2 regions of the Variovorax sp. 01T439_2 genome follow, and region 2 is predicted to be linked to the other one. Evidence: predicted binding sites of a transcription regulator. Region 2 holds the regulator's gene; the other holds the start of a gene.
The links. Region 2 encodes FliA, which starts transcription of late flagellar genes. Its sites were predicted from a motif close to CTAAAGTTTNNNNNNNNNNNGCCGNTA; they were not measured.
Positions count from the first base shown of each region.

Region 1: the regulator FliA is predicted to act here: its motif matches at 1,515-1,541, upstream of AC1DOC_RS15675 (FliC/FljB family flagellin).

Region 1 is NZ_JBFTPJ010000300.1:1,010-4,286, reverse strand. It holds gene fliF (flagellar basal-body MS-ring/collar protein FliF) at 1-862, opposite strand, end outside; gene fliE (flagellar hook-basal body complex protein FliE) at 1,155-1,472, shown strand; gene AC1DOC_RS15675 (FliC/FljB family flagellin) at 1,639-2,877, shown strand; partial or broken gene fliD (flagellar filament capping protein FliD) at 3,031-3,277, shown strand, end outside.
Region 2 is NZ_JBFTPJ010000038.1:1,116-4,392, forward strand. It holds partial or broken gene AC1DOC_RS03275 (flagellar biosynthesis protein FlhF) at 1-309, shown strand, start outside; gene AC1DOC_RS03280 (MinD/ParA family ATP-binding protein) at 306-1,208, shown strand; gene AC1DOC_RS03285 (RNA polymerase sigma factor FliA) at 1,183-1,914, shown strand; gene AC1DOC_RS03290 (hypothetical protein) at 1,986-2,354, opposite strand; gene AC1DOC_RS03295 (hypothetical protein) at 2,370-2,849, opposite strand; gene kdsA (3-deoxy-8-phosphooctulonate synthase) at 3,119-3,277, shown strand, end outside.

The sequences.
Region 1 (3,277 bases), on a different contig from region 2:
TCGGCTTGTAGCTTTCCTCGGTGCGCTCGACCACGGAAAAGTCGATCTCGGCCGCCACCTGCGCGCGCACATTGCTCGCGCCCACGAGGGGCTGCAGGATCGCCTCGATGCGGCGGATGTAGCCCTGCTCGATTTCCTGCGCGTACTTGAGCTGGCTCACGTCCAGCCCGCGCGCGCCGGCATTGGCAGCCGACAGCAGGTTGCCGCGCTGGTCGACCACGGTCACGCTCTTGGCGTCCAGGTCGGGCACGCTGCTGGAGACCATGTGCACGATGGCGCTGACCTGGCCTTCGTCGATGCTGCGGCCGCGGTGCAGCGTCAGGATCACCGAGGCCGAGGGCTTCTTCTGGTCGCGCACGAAGAGCGAAGGCTTGGGCAGCGCCAGGTGGATGCGCGCCGATTCCACCGAGCCGATCGATTCGACCGAGCGCGCCAGCTCGCCTTCGAGCCCGCGCTGGTAGTTGACCTGCTCGGCGAAGTTGCTGGTGCCGAACTTCTGGTTGTCCATCAGCTCGAAGCCGACCCCGCCGCCCTTGGGCAGGCCCTGCGACGCGAGCTTCAGGCGCACTTCGGGCACCCTGTCGCGCGCCACCAGGATCGCGCCGCCGCCCTCGGCGAACTTGTAGGGCACGTTCATCTGCTGCAGCGACGCGATGATGGCGCCGCCGTCGCGGTCCGTCACGTTGGTGTAGAGCACGCCGTAGTCGGGCGCGCGGCTCCACAGCAGGAACGCCGCGGCGGCCGCGGCAATGGCGGCCGCGCCGACGATCAGCGGCAGCTTCGGCTGGGTGCGCAGGCGCTCGGCAAGGCCGGAGGCGGGCGAGGGCGCCGGGCCGGTGCCCGCGGGGGCCGCCGAACTCATTGCGCAACCTCCACCGCGGCCGGATGCACGGGGCGGCGCGGAGTCTTGGCGAGGGGCTGGAGGCTTCGATGTTCTGGGGTCATGCCGAGGGGGCCGTGGTGTCGTCAGCGAGCTATGGGTTCGGCGTTGATTCTCAGCAGCCGGGCCATATTCGATTGGTCGAACAACTGCGGGTTTTGCCATCAGTTGGGCGCATGTCGCCGCGGCTTCGCCTGCTACGCTGAAAACACGCGGGAAGGCCCTGGGCCTCCCTCTTCATCGCCAGATCCAACCCATCCAGAGAGAGCTCTCCATGTCGATCACCGCCATCGAATCCGTCCTGCAGCAGATGCGCGCCACCGCGCTCCAGAGCGGCATTGCGCAACCCGCCGCCGAGGCGGTCCAGCCCGGGGGCTTTGCGGCCGAGCTGCGCCGCTCGCTCGACAGCATCAGCACCGCGCAGACCAAGGCCTACGGCCAGGCCGAGGACTTCGAAATGGGCAAGCCCGGCGTGGCGCTGAACGACGTGATGGTCGACCTGCAGAAGGCCAACGTGGCTTTCCAGACCGGGCTGCAGGTGCGCAACCGGCTGGTGGCGGCCTACCAGGAAGTGATGAACCTGCCCGCCTGAACGCCGAGGTTGTGGGGCGCGCATCTTTTTTTGCGCCGGACTCTAAATGTTTGAAAAGCCCTGCCGATAACTAAACCAACGATGGCTTGAGTCTCACAGTGGGAGCGGGTCCAGCGTTGCGGCCTGAGGGCCGGAGTCCACAACCTTTGTCTATCAGGAGTCGAACATGGCGCAAGTCATCAACACCAACAGCCTTTCCCTGCTCACGCAGAACAACCTCAACGCGTCGCAATCGTCGTTGAACACGGCGATCCAGCGCCTGTCCTCCGGCCTGCGCATCAACAGCGCCAAGGACGACGCCGCCGGCCAGGCCATTGCGAACCGCTTCACGGCCAACATCCGCGGCCTGACGCAAGCCTCGCGCAATGCCAACGACGGCATCTCGCTGGCGCAGACGACGGAAGGCGCGCTCAAGGAAGTGAACAACAACCTGCAACGCGTTCGCGAACTGTCGGTGCAAGCCGCCAACGGCAGCAACTCGGGCAGCGACCTGCAGTCCATCCAGGACGAAATCAAGCTGCGCCTCGGTGAAATCGACCGCGTGTCGAAGCAGACCGACTTCAACGGCGTGAAGGTCCTGTCGTCGTCGGCCAAGCCGCTGACCGTGCAGGTCGGCGCCAACGACGGCGAGACCATCGACATCGACCTGAAGGAAATCAGCTCGAAGACGCTCGGCATGCAAGGCTTCAACGTGGCCGGCCCCGGCGCCACGGCTGCCTTCGCATTCGACGGCGTGACCGGTTCGGCCGCTGGCGATGCGCCCACGGCTGCCCAGCTGAAGTCGCTCTACGGTTCGACCACGGCCGTCACCACGACCACCGTCGCCGAGAAGACCACCGACGACCTGTCGACCAAGCTCGGCCTGGCCGCAGGCGGCGCCACGCTCACCGGCAACACCGTTGCCGACAAGAACGGCAACCTGTTCGCCGAAGTCTCGATCACGCCCACCGGCGCCGGCGAAACCTCGTCGCTCATCAACCAGGGCTTCACCGGCGCGGTCGACGGCACCGCCATGTTCCGCTACATCGCGCTCGACCCGGCTTCCGCCGACACGGCCACGACCGCCGGCACGGCTGCCTTCACCGTCGACACCTCGAAGGTCTCGGTCGCCAGCCTGCAGACCGGCTCGACCGCCAACCCGCTCGAAGCCATCGACGCAGCGCTCAAGCAAGTCGACGACCTGCGCAGCTCGCTGGGTGCGGTGCAGAACCGTTTCGACTCGGTGATCTCCAACCTGGGCACCGCCATCACCAACCTGTCGTCCTCGCGCTCGCGCATCGAAGACGCCGACTACGCAACCGAAGTGTCGAACATGACCCGTGCGCAGATCCTGCAGCAAGCCGGTACCTCGGTGCTGGCCCAGGCGAACCAGACCACGCAAGGCGTGCTGTCGCTCCTGCGCTGATCTGAAAAGGCATTGCGCAGGCCGCCGGGCGAAAGCCTGGCTCCGCCTGCGCTGTTCCCTGCGGCCTGGTTCCGGCCAGGCCGCAGACGACAGCGAAAGCAATCCTGACAGCCGCCGCCGCCTTCTCATTCACAGACATCAGGAAATTTCAACATGGCATCGATCAGCAGCCTGGGCGTGGGCTCCAACCTCGACCTGAGCACCTTGCTCTCGCAGCTGCAGACGGCGGAGAGCCAGCCGCTGGTGGCGCTGCAGCAGCGCCAGGTGAGCTACACGAGCAAGCTCTCGGCCTACGGCACGCTGCAAAGCTCGCTGGGCACGCTGCAGGCCGCGGCCAAGAAGCTCTCGGACCCGGCGCTGTTCCAGGGCGTGAAGGCCGTCTCCAGCGCAACCGACGTGC
Region 2 (3,277 bases):
GCGCAATGGCAAAGCTGGGCCGCCGAGGCCGAGCCCTGCCTGCGCCTGCTGCGCCAGGGCCTCTCGGTGCTGGGCGGGCTTGGCGAGGCGGGCGATCCGCACATGATGAAGCGCCTGCTCATCGCCGGCCAGGTGACCACCACCGTCTGGCGCCTGCAGCAGGCTGGCGGCGACTGGGCCGGCCGCACCCGCGCGCTGCTGTCGCAGCTGACCGGCCGGCCCGCGCGGCCCGGCCGCCCCGTGTCGGGCAACGTGCTGTATGCCGGCGTGGGCAAGCTGTTCTTCCTGCTGGAGGCGCTGGACACGTGAGCAAGCTGGTGTCGGATCAAGCCGATGGGCTGCGGCGGCTGCTTGCGCAGTCGTCGGCGCGCATCATCGCGATCGCAAGCATGGGCAACCGCCCCGGCGCCACCACGGCGGCCATGAACCTGGGCGCCGCGCTGGCCCACATGGGCAAGGACGTGCTGCTGCTCGACGAGCACGGGCCAGGGCCGGATACGGCGTGCGCCGCATGGGCCGCCGACCCGCTTGGAACGCTGGCCGACGTCGCCTCGCAGCGGCTGACCTGCGAGGGCGCCGCCGCGCGCACCGAGTGCGGCGTGCACGTGCTGCCGGCACCGCTCGGCGGCCAACCCGACCACACCGACCCGCGCCTGATGTGGGACGGCAGCATGATCCTGGTCGACGCGGCGCTCGACGCCGTCGGCAACCTGTCGCCGCTCGCGCGGCTGGCGGACGAGCTGGTGGTGGTGCTGCAGCCCCACCCGGCCTCCATCACCGCCACCTATTCGGGCATCAAGCGGCTGCACTACGCGCACGCGCTCAGGCAGCTTCGACTGCTGGTCAATGGCGTGGCCGACCCCGAGGCCGCGCGCCAGACCATGGCCAACCTGGTCGACACCGGCAGCCGCTACCTGGCGGTTTCCATACAGCCGGCCGGCTGGGTCCGCGCCGACCCGCACATGGCCGATGCCAGGCGCCTCGCCCGCACCGTGGTCGAGGCCTTCCCGGCCAGCCCGGCGGCGGTCGATTTCCGCGTCATTGCCGCCGCTGTTGCGCAGTGGCCCTGGCGTCCGGCCGTGCGGCCGCAGGACACCCGGACCGCGCTCTGGCGGCCCGAGGCGCTGGCATCGGAGCCCGTGGCGGCACAAGAGCAAGAGACGGAAGACGAAAGGGACGGCCGTGTACACCGCGCAGGGAACCTTTGAGAAGTCCCACCTGCTGAAGCAGCACCAGCCGATGGTGCGCCGCATGGCGCTCCAGATGCTGGCCAAGCTGCCCGCCAGCGTGGAGCTCGACGACCTGATCCAGGCCGGCATGATCGGCCTGCTCGACGCCTCCACGCGCTACCAGGACAACCGCGGCGCGCAGTTCGAGACCTTCGCCAGCCAGCGCATCCGCGGCGCCATGCTCGACGAACTGCGCGCGAGCGACTGGGGCTCGCGCGGCCTGCGCCAGTCGGCGCGCAAGGTCGAACAGGCCATCCAGGCACTGGAGCACCGGCTCGGCCGCTCCGCCAGCGAAGGAGAGATCGCCCGGGAACTGAAGATGGAGCTGGACGACTACCAGTCGCTGCTGCAGGACATCCAGGGCTGCCAACTGCTCTACGTGGAAGACTTTGCACAGGATGGTGAGGCCGAAAACCCTTGGCTCGAACGGCAGGCGCACAACGACGCCCGGCTCGGCGACGACGATCCGCTCGCGCAGCTGCTCGAAGCGGGTTTCCGCCATGAGCTCGTCGACGCGATTGCCGCGCTGCCCGAACGCGACCAGCTGCTGCTGAACCTGTACTACGAGGAAGAGCTGAACCTGCGCGAGATCGGCGCGATCCTGGAAGTGACCCAGTCGCGCGTGTGCCAGCTGCACAGCCAGGCGATCAGCAGGTTGCGGGCGAAGTTGAAGGATTCGCTTTAGGGGTCGGACCGGGCGCGGAGCGCTCCGAAACGGATTCTCGCCGGCGTGAGAGGTCGCACTGCCCGACCGTATCAGTAGGCGTACGGCGAGACCTGCACAAACGGGTCGGCCTGGACTCTAAAACCATATGGCGCTGGGACGGTGTTGTCGAAGCGGCCAGTAAACAGGTTCGCAGCCGCGAACTCAATGAATCTCCCGCGCTTGTCATTGATGACCCTGGCGCCGGGACAGCCCAACAGGCTTAGATGAATAACCGGTTGAAGCTGCGTTGAACAATAAACACTGACGGCAACGTCGCCGCTCATCGGCCGCACCGTTAGCTCAAGGCGTAGTTCTTGACGATGAACAACATAGTGAAACGAGACCCCGTACTCTTCTTCATCTGGAGCTACTCCGAGAAGTTCAAGGAATTCGACTGGCTCCCACACAAGTTCTGACATGACAAATCCGGCAGGCTATGGGGCGTTCTGCGGTGTAGCGACTATCCATTCTGCCGTCACAGCGCCATCGCCGTACATCAACAGGTCGACCACATTGTCGAGACTCACAAACCGAAAGTGACGCGGCATGCTTCGCGCTAGCCCAATGGTCTGGAAGTCTGTGAATGACGCCAACCACTGCGAGTTCTTGACCTCCAAGAGCGGGAATGCGTAGCCGTCCCATCTTCCCTCAAGCCGGGGAATCTCGGCTGTCGGCGTCGCCTCCCATGGGTGGGCGAACTCGGTGTGGGACATGCAAGCCATGACGCTATCAAAGCGGACCAGGAGATCCCGCGCTGAAGCGCCGCGAATGTTCGAAAAACTGAGTCGGACCGTGTGACCACCGGGTTCCGTGCACAGCACGATGTAAGCGCATGGAGCAACCACATCCCTGACCGGCGCGAAGCGAATGTAGGTTTCTTGCATTGGGGATACGTAGATCGCTTTGTTGGTCATTGGACAGTGCTTGGCCCGCGGATCGAGGATTTAGCCGCTTCGATCACGGGGCCCCATTCGCGTCAAAACGCTGCAGAAGGTCGACCACCGACGGTTCGACCGAAGGCGCTTTGACAGCACACGCAGATATCGCCATGGCCCGATGATATTCACAAGGCGATGGGCCGGAAGGTCCGACTCTGGCGACTGCAGCCATTGGGGCCAAAAGCGTGATTTTGTGGGCGCCCTCAGAGCGCGAGAATGTTGACAGCACTACAGGAGAACTTTTCTTGACGACCATCGCCATCACCCCCGCAATCGACGTCAGCAACGGCCAGGGCTTTGTCCTGTTTGGCGGCGTGAACGTACTCGAGTCGAAGGACATGGCCCTGCGTACTGCGGCGGAATACGTCCGAGTCACGCGGAAGCTTGGCATCCCATATGTTTTC